2 regions of the Bartonella sp. B10834G3 genome follow, and region 1 is predicted to be linked to the other one. Evidence: riboswitches for the same ligand, from Rfam matches in the RefSeq annotation. Region 1 holds a riboswitch; the other holds the start of a gene.
The links. Region 1 has a riboswitch for cobalamin ahead of metE (5-methyltetrahydropteroyltriglutamate--homocysteine S-methyltransferase). Riboswitches for the same ligand answer to the same signal wherever they lie in the genome.

Region 1 (5,811 bases):
TTGCTTCATCTGCCGCAAATGCAAGGTCACAGGCAAAAAGCGGGCCATAACCGCCACCAAAACACCAGCCATTGACCATTGCAATTGTCGGCTTCTGATACCACCGCAACCTTCTCCACCATCCGTAACTTTCGCGTTGCGACTGTCTGATACCTTTTAATCCCTGCGCTTCCGTATCACGAAAATATTCTTGCAAATCCATGCCCGCTGTCCACGCCGAACCTTCGCCTGTCAGGACCAGAACGCCCACATCCTCGCGAAACTCCAATTCGTCGAGAACGCTCATCATTTTGCGGTTCAAAGCCGGACTCATAGCGTTTCGTTTTTCCGGTCTGTCAAAAGATACCCAGGCGATCTTATTGACAACTTCAAATTTAACGATATCTGACATATTGCTTCCTCCTCTTTATATGTATAACCGGTCATTTTACGGGCTATAAATAATTGCTATGTTTCATAGCAGTTAAAAACCGAACTGACAAGGAACGAATTCGTGATGAAACAGGAAGACGAAAAACCGGATGAGCTCCAAAATCCCATCGGAGGTCTTTTCGGCTACCGGCTGAGGCGCATATCGGCTGACGACATGGCATATCTGGGAAGAAGTTTGACAGCATTGGATATATCCACTGTAGCGGCCTCGGTCTTAATGATGATTCATGCAAATAACGGTGCAACGCAATCCGAAGTCGGTCATTGTCTGGGCATAAAGCGCGCAAATATGGCTCCTCTCACCACCCATCTTGAAGAAAAGGGCTGGATTAAAAAAACGCCCCTCAATGGGCGTTCCTATGGCTTGGAAGTGACCGATGCCGGAAATTCTCTTTGCACACAGATTCTGCTGGAAATGAAGAAAACCGACGCAATAATATTGCGAAATCTGAGTGATGAAGAAAAAAGAATTTTCGATCAGTTACTCGACAAAATTATTCATTGATGCGCCAATAATATTTCATCCCGCTTGTCTTTCAATGAAGCGATGAAAAATATATTTCTTTGAAAATCGGGGCGTTTTATTCATCAAGCCGATGGGAATATCTTCATATCCCGATATTATCGTTTTTCCTGCCGACAAAACAAAACATACAGTTCTTATATTGATAGCCTGAAAACGCAGTAGTGCCCTATTTTTTTCGCCGCACATCGTATCCAAATCGTGTCAATCCCGTTCAAAATCGGGCGAATATAACTCCAATTCAATTGATATTGAAATATAAACATTTCTTTATATCCTGTTGACGGCTCTTTTATCTTGTGTCAAATGGTAAGTGTCGTGGTTCTCTATTTTTTAAAAAATGGAGCTAAGAGGGAATTCGGTGAAGAAATTTCAAATGCCGAAGCTGCCCCCGCAACTGTGAACGGCGAGCCGATATTGATAAAACCACTGGAATTATTTCCGGGAAGGTAGATAAAGGTGTTGACCCGTAAGCCAGGAGACCTGCCGCGACAAATATTGTCCACGGGCGGGGTGTCCCGGTTAGGTGCTTATGGAGATCGGTCGATCTCTTGGGTATCTTCGTGCCCTTCGCTCCCTTATCAAGGGTAGTAAAATGACTTCACAAATAATCAAATCGGCATCGTTGGGATTTCCCCGCATGGGTGCCAAACGGGAACTGAAAACAGCTCTCGAACAGTTCTGGAAAGGCAATATTTCCAAGGATGACTTGTTAAAAACCGCCGCTGATTTAAGAAAAAGACATTGGAAACTGCAAAAAGACAAAGGAATTGACGTTATACCGTCGAATGATTTTTCTTTGTATGACCATGTCCTTGACACAGCTATTATGGTTGGCGCCATTCCTGCCGAATATAAGGCCAATGGCGAAAATAATGATATTTTGAAAACCTATTTTGCAATGGCACGTGGCCGCGAAGGCAACAATGATTGCGGGTGCGGAAACCATCACATTGACAGTGATATAAAGGCACTGGAAATGACAAAGTGGTTTGATACGAATTATCATTATATCGTACCTGAAATAAATGCCAAACAAAGCTTCAAGCTCCAATCGGAGAAACTTATAACAGAGTTTCTCGAAGCAAAGGCTGAAGGCATTGTGACAAGGCCGGTTCTTCTGGGACCCGTAACTTTTCTATTGCTCGCGAAATGCCGTGAAGATGACATTGAACCATTATCATTGCTCTCCCGACTTCTGCCGGTTTATCAGGATATTCTGGCGCAGTTGAAATCTGTCGGTTGTCCTTGGGTGCAAATGGATGAACCGACCCTCGTGACTGAACTCAATGCCAATCAGAAATCTGCCTTTGACTATGCTTATAAAATTCTTGGCGACGTGGAAAAATTCCCACGCATAATGCTGACCAGTTATTTTGGAGATGTCGGAGATAACCTTAAAACTGTTTTGTCTTTGCCGGTTAAGGGCTATCACATTGATCTCGTTCGCGGAAAAAAACAGCTTGATGCCTTTGTCTCGCATATCCGGCCTAACCAAACGCTTTCGCTCGGTGTCATTGACGGGCGTAACATCTGGCGTAGCGATCTTAATGCTTTGATTGACTGGCTCAAACCGGTTGTTGAAAAACTGGGAACAGAGCGCATTCAGATTGCCACATCCTGTTCGCTACTTCATGTTCCCATTGATCTTGATCTTGAAGTTAATCTCGATGACGAGTTGAAATCATGGCTTTCCTTTGCCAGCCAGAAACTTGATGAACTCCATATTCTTTGTCAGGCATTATCGGGCAATTCGGCCGCTGTCACCGGAAGGCTCGCCGCCAATAAAGCTGCATTAAACGGAAGAAAATCATCAAAACGCATCCGCAATAACCTTGTTCAAAAACAGCTTGAAAATGTCAAAAAAGATAGAGCGCGGCGCGCATCTCCCTACTCGACAAGGCATGAAAAACAAAAAGCCATTCTGAATTTGCCTCTTTTTCCAACGACAACAATCGGATCCTTTCCCCAATCGGCTGATGTTCGCAAAGCCCGTTCCGATTATACAAAGGGAATAATTGATAAAACAACATACGAGAGCTTTATTACCAGGCGGATAGGCGAAGCGATCAAGTGGCAGGAAGAGGTAGGGCTTGATGTTCTCGTGCATGGTGAATTTGAACGCAACGACATGGTTCAATATTTTGGCGAACAATTGGAAGGCTTTGCTTTTACCAGACACGGTTGGGTACAAAGTTATGGCTCCCGTTGCGTCCGTCCCCCTATCATTTTCGGGGATGTTTCCCGACCGAGGCCGATGACCGTCAAATGGTGGCAAGTCGCACAATCGTTTACCTCGAAGATTGTCAAAGGCATGTTGACGGGACCTGTTACCATTCTGAATTGGTCATTCGTCCGCGACGATCAACCGCGGGAAGATACATGTCGGCAAATTGCCTTGGCAATTCGCAATGAAGTTGAAGATCTTGAAAAGGCTGGTGCCAAAATAATCCAGATTGATGAGGCAGCGCTACGGGAAGGATTGCCGTTCAAAGAAAAGGATAAAGCTTATTATCTTGAATGGGCTGTTGAATGCTTTCGCTTAACTCAAAGTACGGTGAAAGACACGACAGAAATCCATACCCATATGTGTTATTGCGAGTTCAATGACATCATTACCGCAATTGCCGATATGGATGCGGATGTTATCTCTATTGAAACTTCACGCTCCAAAATGGAGCTTCTCGATGTCTTCAAGCAATTCAAATATCCCAATGAAATCGGTCCCGGTGTCTATGACATCCATTCGCCACGGGTCCCTTCGACAGAAGAAATTCTTGAGCTTCTCGGATATGCGCTGCAACGTTTGGAGGCTAAACAGCTTTGGGTCAATCCCGATTGCGGCTTAAAGACGCGCCAATGGGAGGAAGTGAAACCCGCCATCGCAAATATGGTTGCCGCTGCCAAAACGTTGAGAAAGACTGTTAGCGTTTAATCGGAAGCACAAAAAGGTTTGGCACTTCGAGTAATGCCAAGCCTTAAACTATGTTCGTCTATGTATTTAAAAATATAGGAGCACCGATCCAATCGCATCGGTGTTCCGGCTTTTATTTGGAACGTTACAGAGACAAACACACATTTCCGCATCGTGTCTTTGGAGCGCCCCATCCTTTGGACTGCCCATCCAATGGCTTCGGCCTTGATTGTTTGATCTGTCAGGCCTGCAACAATCGCACAGTGTCCGAAATGCCGGACATCTGCGTCAAGCACTTCGACGCAAAATGTCTTTGCCAAGTTCATCACGTTCAGCATCGGCTACAATCTTGCGCAGATTGATGTTGCAAATAAAAAGTTTTTCAATTGCGCAACAAGAGTTTCTGACAGATGGCCATAGCTTCGGCAAGAATGGTTCGGGGTTTCAGTTTATAGGAAAAATGTTTATTTTAAAACAATCGAGCTAAAGCACTACAACAATCGAGCTGAAGTCATAAAAGCTGAAAGCAGTTTTCAAGCGGGAGACAGGTTTCCACACCACTATTATAATGGCAGGAAAGGAGGCATATGTTCACGGAAATATATGGCCTTCAGCATATTTGACAGCCTTGCCGCCAATGCGAGCAGAAACGAGTTTTCCATTTTCCACATACCATTCGAGCCGGATTTTCGATACCCGCATCATTTCCATACCCTGTTCGAGCCAAATATTTTTCTTGCCATCCAACGGGTTATCAAATTGCTGGACGACACCGCAAAAGGCCGACGCAGCCGAGCCGGTTGCGGCATCTTCCGTGCCGTCAGGGCGGAACATGCGCACATGAAAAGCGCTCTGGAAAAGCCTTGTTTCTCGACTATAGAGGTAGAATGACGGAGTTTTTACATTCAGCCTGTCAAAATTTTGCGCAATATAAACAGGATCAGGTAGTGCACTGGCAACCGTTTTGAGATTGCGAAGAGGAACAAAGAAAAATGGTACGCCGGCTGTCCAAAGAGAGGGAATGTGGTTTTCAAAACCTATTTCCTTGCTTTCGAGACCGAAGGCGGCTGCAAAAATTTCTTTGGGAATGTCAAGCGGGAGCTGTTCGGGGAGTTTGGGCAGGTCGAATTCGGCAAAAGCTGCTTTTTCACTCAAATCAACCACCGCACGGATAATTCCGACTTTTTCCTCAAGAATAATAAGTGAATCATTGCGGCCATTGTTGTTTATATTTTTCCGTGCAAGAGACACGGCGGCTCCGACAGTCGGATGGCCGGCAAATGACATTTCTCCATCAGGTTTGAAAATTCGCAAATTGGCGACATGTTTTTCATTCTTCGGCGGATTGACGAAAACAGTTTCCGACAAATTGAATTCACGCGCGATAGACTGCATCTGCTCATCTGTCAAACCGGCCGCTTCGTGAACGATTGCCACCGGATTTCCCGATAGAACCGTGTCACTGAACACGTCGTAAATTTCAAAAAAACGGCCTTTATCCTCCACCCTGACAAATCCTTTTTCAATGCAGAAACACGATATCGAAACCTTATCCTGTTTATGATTAGGACGAAACAGATCGACCTGTAAAGTTTCTTTATATCAAAAAAGAAAGGATGCAGCCACCCGACTGCATCCCGATCTTCTATTATCAGCATTTTGCGACAAAATCCGTCAGCCGACAGAATTTCGTTCAGCCGCTTTGAAATTTAAAAAAATTACTTGCTGTCAGCGTTCAAAACCAGCTTGGAAACGCCGACGGCAATATTGGCTCCCTCATGAGCTTCAACACTCACCGGCTGCAACGAGAAAGCCTTGTTATCGCCAACGAGTAAATTGGCTCCGCCGCCAACTCCGGCTGCCACATCAACACCTACGCCTTCATATTTGCCGACAAGAATTCCAGCCTTATATGCATCTTTGCTTGCTGCCAAAACCATCC
Region 2 (5,811 bases), on a different contig from region 1:
TGGTTGTGCAGGCCGAAAAATCCCAACATCAGAACCGTGCGCGTGCCATGCAGATTTTGCGTGCCCGACTTTATGACATGGAACGGCAAAAAGCCGATACAGAACGGTCGGCTTCGCGTAAAAGTCAGGTTGGTTCCGGTGACCGCTCGGAGCGCATAAGAACCTATAACTTTCCGCAAGGTCGTGTGACCGACCACCGTATCAATCTTACACTCTATAAGCTTGATAGGGTCATGGAAGGCGAACTTGACGAGCTGATTGACGCACTGATTGCCGATCATCAGGCATCACTTCTTGCAGAACTTGGCAATAATGGCTGATAATGGCAAGCCTTTCTGAAGTTTTAAAAAAAACACGAAAACTGTTTCGCGACAAAAAGCTGGACAATGCCGATCTTGATGCACGTCTTCTGGTCGAGTTTATTACATCGACAACGCGAAAGGATGAAATTCTCAATCCCGATCTTCCCGTTTCGGGGAAAGCTTTGCAACGACTTGATGAAGCAATTATCGAAAGGCTGAAGGGAAAACCTGTCTATCGCATTATCGGAAAACGGGAATTTTATGGAATAGAGTTTCATTTATCTGTCGATACGCTGGAGCCGAGAGACGATACAGAGGCTCTCGTCGATCTGGTGTTGCCGGAAATTCGCGCAATCGTTTTGCGAAAGGGACAAGCCGAAATTGTCGATATGGGGACCGGAACAGGCGCTATTGCAATTGCTCTTCTTGCAAATGTAGACGGCTTGAAGGCAACTGCCGTCGATATAGCCGATGATGCTTTGGCAACGGCAACGTTGAATGCTGAAAATGCAGGTGTATCGGATCGTTTCACGTGTTTGAAAAGCGATTGGTTTTTAAGCCTTTCAGGCCGTTTCGATATGATTATATCGAATCCGCCTTATATTCCGGAAAGCCAAATTTCTTCACTTGCGATCGAAGTGAAGGAATATGATCCGTTACGAGCCTTGGCGGGAGGTCAAGACGGCCTTGATTTTTATCGGAAGCTCGCAGAAGGAAGCCGGCCATTTTTGCATCCTGATGGAAAAGTTGCGGTCGAGATCGGCAGAGATCAGGAAAAAGATGTGATCGCAATTTTTCGGCAAAACGGCTTTGAATTTATCAAAGCGCGCAAAGATTTGAACGGTATTTTGCGCGCCTTGTTGTTTTCGGTTTGTTAAAACCTTGCTCTAGCCTTCCGGACATTGATTATCCGGCGACAGCAACTTCTATTCTGTTTCACGCCGCCTCAAGAGATAGCAGAATACAAATTCGAGGATGACGAGCGAGCCGGTGAAAGCGATAACCATGTTCCAGCCGCCGTGGAACCAGAACCAGCCGCCAAATGCACCGATAAAGCTCGAACCGAGATAATAGAACAAAAGGTATAGCGCTGTTGCATGTCCTTTTGCTCCTATAGCTATGCGTCCCACCCAACTGCTCGCTACAGCATGGGCAGAGAAAAAGCCTATGGTGATACAGATAATACCGGCAACAAACCAGAAGAGGCTATTGGTCATGGTTAGAAGCAATCCGACCGCGAGGATGATAACCGAGATGAACAGTAATGAACTCCGCCGGTATTTATTGGTCAGGTTTCCGGCAATCGGTGAAACAATAATACCTGAAATATAGCTCAGGAAGATGAAGCCGATCTCGGTCGGACTAAGAAAGAACGGTGCTCCGCTCATACGAAAGCCCGTATAGTTCAAAATCGCAACAAAATCACCGAATACCAGAGCAATAAACAAATAGATGTAAAGCAACCGTACCGAACCGATATGGCCAATCCAGGCTCTCACATGGTGATGGATATTGATGCCGTGTACGGGAACAAAATATTTCGACGGTGGCAATAGAAAATAGAAAGCGATAGCTGCGACAAGGTCGATAATACCGATAATGGCCAATGCCCATTGCCAATTGAACCATTCGATCAGGCTTCCCATGCCAACCCGCCCCATCATGCCACCGAACGCCGTACCGCCGACATAAAGCCCCATAATTTTTCCAAATCCTCGCGGTGCGATTTCTTCGGCAAGATAGGCCATAGCAACCGCCGGCACGCCTCCTAAGAGAATGCCTTCCAAAGCACGAGCAACAAGCAGCCAATGCCAATTTGTTGCAAAGGCCGCGACAATGTTCAGAATAGAAGCACCGATCATTGATACGGTCATCAAACCGCGGCGGCCAAGCGCTTCTGAAAAGGCACTTGAAAGGAGAATGGAAAAAGCCAGAAAGCCGGTTGATATTGAAAGAGCCAGCGAACTGTTCGCTGGCGTTATGTGATAGTGGTTTGCCAAGGATGGCAGCAACGGTTGGACACAATAAAGAAGAGAGAAGGTGGCAAAACCGGCAAAAAACATTGCCACACTTATACGTTTATATTGAGCGGTTCCGCTTTGCACACCAGGTTCAGCCCCGTTGGCTGTTGAGGTAGTCATTTTAAACTCCGAATATCTACCTCCCCCCGATTTTTCCGCTATTATGGTGGAAAGCAATAATGCAAAATCGTTGAAAGTTAAATTCAATTCCAAGGACTGAAGCGTCAAAAATAAGTGACTGTCTAAAACGCAATTCTGCCTGATTTTTCTGCAAAAATCCAGACGGGCAAAATCAAAAAATTGCGCGTTATTTTTAAAATATATTGACGTAAATTTTATGTCGGATACTATATCTAGTGTTCGAGGTTCTCCTTGATTCGAGTTTGAATGAAGGAGCTAAGAGGGAATTCGGTCATTCTTCAAAAAGCCGAAGCTGCCCCCGCAACTGTAAATGGTGTGTCGAAACCGTATGCCACTGGGGTTTTACCTTGGGAAGGTGGTTTTGACGTTGCAAGCCATAAGCCAGGAGACCTGCCTTGGATTGAATGTCAACAGACGGGGTGTTCTGGTAATGGCCTTTCCGGACAAAATTTTCCGGTATTTTGGCTTAGCCATATGCCCCCTATTACTTCGGGAAGGAAGTTTTATGTCCAAGATTCGTAAACATTTTTCTTGATCCGGTAAAGTCTGCCTTATCCGCGCAATTAATCAACATGCCCTTTGTGCTGCTTTTTGTCCACAGAAAGCAGGCGGGGTTCTATGACCAAAATCAAGAAAGAAAATCATGAAAATTACAATTTATAGCAAACCGTCTTGCGTGCAATGCAAAGCAACTTACAAGGCTTTGGATAATAAACATATTTCCTACGATATTGTCGATCTTTCCAAAGATGCGGAAGCTTTATCCTATATTGAGAGTCTGGGATATAAAATGTTGCCAGTGGTTATTGCCGGAAACAATCACTGGGCCGGTTTCCAACCTGATAAAATAAACGGGCTCGAATGATATGGCACTCCTTGTTTATTATTCGAGTGCGACCGGCAATACCGATTATTTTGTGCAACAAATCGGTGAGCCATCTTTAAGACTTTTCAAAAAAACTGCAATTCCGAAAGTGCTTGAACCCTATGTTCTTGTAGTACCGACTTACGCCGGTGCCAAAGGCGACGGGGCAGTGCCCAAAACGGTCATCAATTTTCTCAATGACAGTGAAAACCGGCAATTTCTTAAAGGTGTTATTGCCGGTGGAAATCGTAATTTCGGCTGGGCTTATGCACTTGCCGGAAAAGTCATTTCTCAAAAGTGTCGTGTGCCCTGGCTTTATAGTTTCGAGCTCAGGGGGACAACAGAAGATGTGAACCTTGTCAGACAAGGATTAGGAAAATTATGGAAACAGATAGCGCAGAAAAAACAGACACTTTAGATAGTGACAAAGATTATCATTCTCAAAATTATCATTCCCAAGATTATCATTCCCAAGATTATCATTCATTGAATGCAATGCTCAATCTTTTTGACGATAACGGCCTCATCCAGTTCGATAAGGATCGTGAAGCCGTACGGCAATATTTTTTGCAGCACGTCAATCAGAATACGGTGTTTTTTCATGATCTTGAAGAAAAGATCGATTATCTCGTGCGTGAAGGATATTACGAGAAAACCGTTCTCGACCGTTATGACTTTGCTTTTATCAAAAAAGCTTTCAAACGTGCTTATGCGTTCAAATTCCGTTTCCCTACATTTCTTGGCGCCTTCAAATATTATACGAGCTACACGCTCAAGACTTTCGACGGGAAAAGATATCTCGAACGTTACGAAGATCGTGTCGTTATGGTAGCGTTGACACTTGCTACAGGCGACAAAAAATTCTGCGAAAGGCTTGTCGACGAAATGATGACCGGTCGCTTTCAACCGGCAACACCAACGTTTCTTAATGCCGGTAAAAAACAACGCGGCGAACTTGTTTCCTGTTTTCTTCTGCGTGTTGAAGACAATATGGAATCGATCGGTCGGGCAATCAATTCTTCTTTGCAACTTTCAAAGCGCGGTGGTGGGGTTGCTTTGTGTCTCACCAATATCAGGGAGCAAGGCGCACCGATCAAGCAAATACAAAATCAGTCGTCCGGCATTGTGCCGGTCATGAAACTTCTTGAAGACGCGTTTTCTTACGCCAATCAATTGGGCGCAAGGCAGGGGGCAGGGGCAGTTTATTTAAGCGCCCATCACCCCGATATTATGCGTTTTCTGGATACCAAGCGGGAAAATGCCGACGAAAAAATCCGCATCAAAACGCTCTCGCTTGGAGTGGTCATACCCGATATTACTTTCGAGCTTGCACGCAATAACGAGGATATGTACCTTTTTTCACCTTATGATGTAGAGAGAGTCACGGGTAAAGCCTTATCCGACATATGTTTGAGCGAATACTATCGCAAATTCGTTGACGACCCGCGCATAACCAAGAAAAAAATCAATGCCCGCGATTTTTTCCAAACTCTGGCCGAAATCCAGTTTGAATCGGGTTATCCCTATATTGTGTTTGAAGATGCGGTCAATCGCGCCAACCCCATTGCCGGACGCATCAATATGAGCAATCTTTGCTCCGAAATTCTTCAAGTCAATGAGCCAAGCACATTGAATGCCGATTTGAGCTATCGTCACATTGGTAACGATATTTCATGCAATCTGGGTTCGCTTAATATCGCCAAAGCCTTCCAGTCCGACGATTTCGGCAAAACAGTTGAAACAGCAGTTCGTGCCTTAACAGCGGTTTCCGAAATGAGCGACATTGTTTGTGTGCCATCAATTGAAAAAGGCAATCGCGAGGCGCACGCTATCGGCCTCGGTCAAATGAACTTGCATGGTTTTCTTGCCAAAGAGCATATTTATTATGGGTCTCCGGAAGCACTCGATTTTACCAATCTCTATTTTTATACAGTTGCTTTCCATGCGTTGAGAAGCTCGAACCTTATTGCCAAAGAAAAGGGCAAAACATTTCAAGGTTTTGAACAATCAGCCTATGCCGATGGGCGTGCGTTTAAAAAATATCTTACTCAAAAGTTCGAGCCGGAAACACAACGCATCAAAAAGCTTTTTGCCGATCGCCATTTCATAATTCCCACTGTGAAAGACTGGCAGGAGCTTGAGCAATCGGTAAAAAAATGGGGGCTTTACAACCGTTATTTACAGGCGGTTCCGCCCACCGGCTCGATTTCCTATATCAATAATGCCACAGCATCCATTCACCCGATTGTTGCAAAAATAGAAATACGCAAAGAAGGCAAGATCGGTCGTGTCTATTATCCGGCCCCTTATATGACCAATGATAATCTTGAATATTATCAGGATGCTTATGAAATAGGACCGGAAAAGATCATTGATACTTATGCCGCAGCCGGTCAGCATGTCGATCAAGGCTTGTCATTAACACTGTTTTTCCCAGATACAGCCACTACGCGCGACATTAATAAAGCGCAAATCTACGCCT

Region 2: it holds a riboswitch for cobalamin, as region 1 does, so the genes downstream of both, nrdH (glutaredoxin-like protein NrdH) here and metE (5-methyltetrahydropteroyltriglutamate--homocysteine S-methyltransferase) in region 1, are expected to answer to the same signal.

The regions. Positions count from the first base shown of each region.
Region 1 covers NZ_JACFOM010000002.1:771,498-777,308, forward strand. Annotated here, with positions in the region: gene H3S94_RS08820 (p-hydroxycinnamoyl CoA hydratase/lyase) at 1-391, opposite strand, end outside; gene H3S94_RS08825 (MarR family winged helix-turn-helix transcriptional regulator) at 497-937, shown strand; cobalamin riboswitch at 1,258-1,461, shown strand; gene metE (5-methyltetrahydropteroyltriglutamate--homocysteine S-methyltransferase) at 1,551-3,890, shown strand; gene H3S94_RS08835 (hypothetical protein) at 3,887-4,189, opposite strand; gene H3S94_RS08840 (PhzF family phenazine biosynthesis protein) at 4,461-5,375, opposite strand; gene H3S94_RS08845 (DUF992 domain-containing protein) at 5,588-5,811, opposite strand, start outside.
Region 2 covers NZ_JACFOM010000001.1:183,217-189,027, reverse strand. Annotated here, with positions in the region: gene prfA (peptide chain release factor 1) at 1-320, shown strand, start outside; gene prmC (peptide chain release factor N(5)-glutamine methyltransferase) at 323-1,180, shown strand; gene H3S94_RS00820 (MFS transporter) at 1,229-2,443, opposite strand; cobalamin riboswitch at 2,670-2,877, shown strand; gene nrdH (glutaredoxin-like protein NrdH) at 3,108-3,329, shown strand; gene nrdI (class Ib ribonucleoside-diphosphate reductase assembly flavoprotein NrdI) at 3,331-3,747, shown strand; gene nrdE (class 1b ribonucleoside-diphosphate reductase subunit alpha) at 3,825-5,811, shown strand, end outside.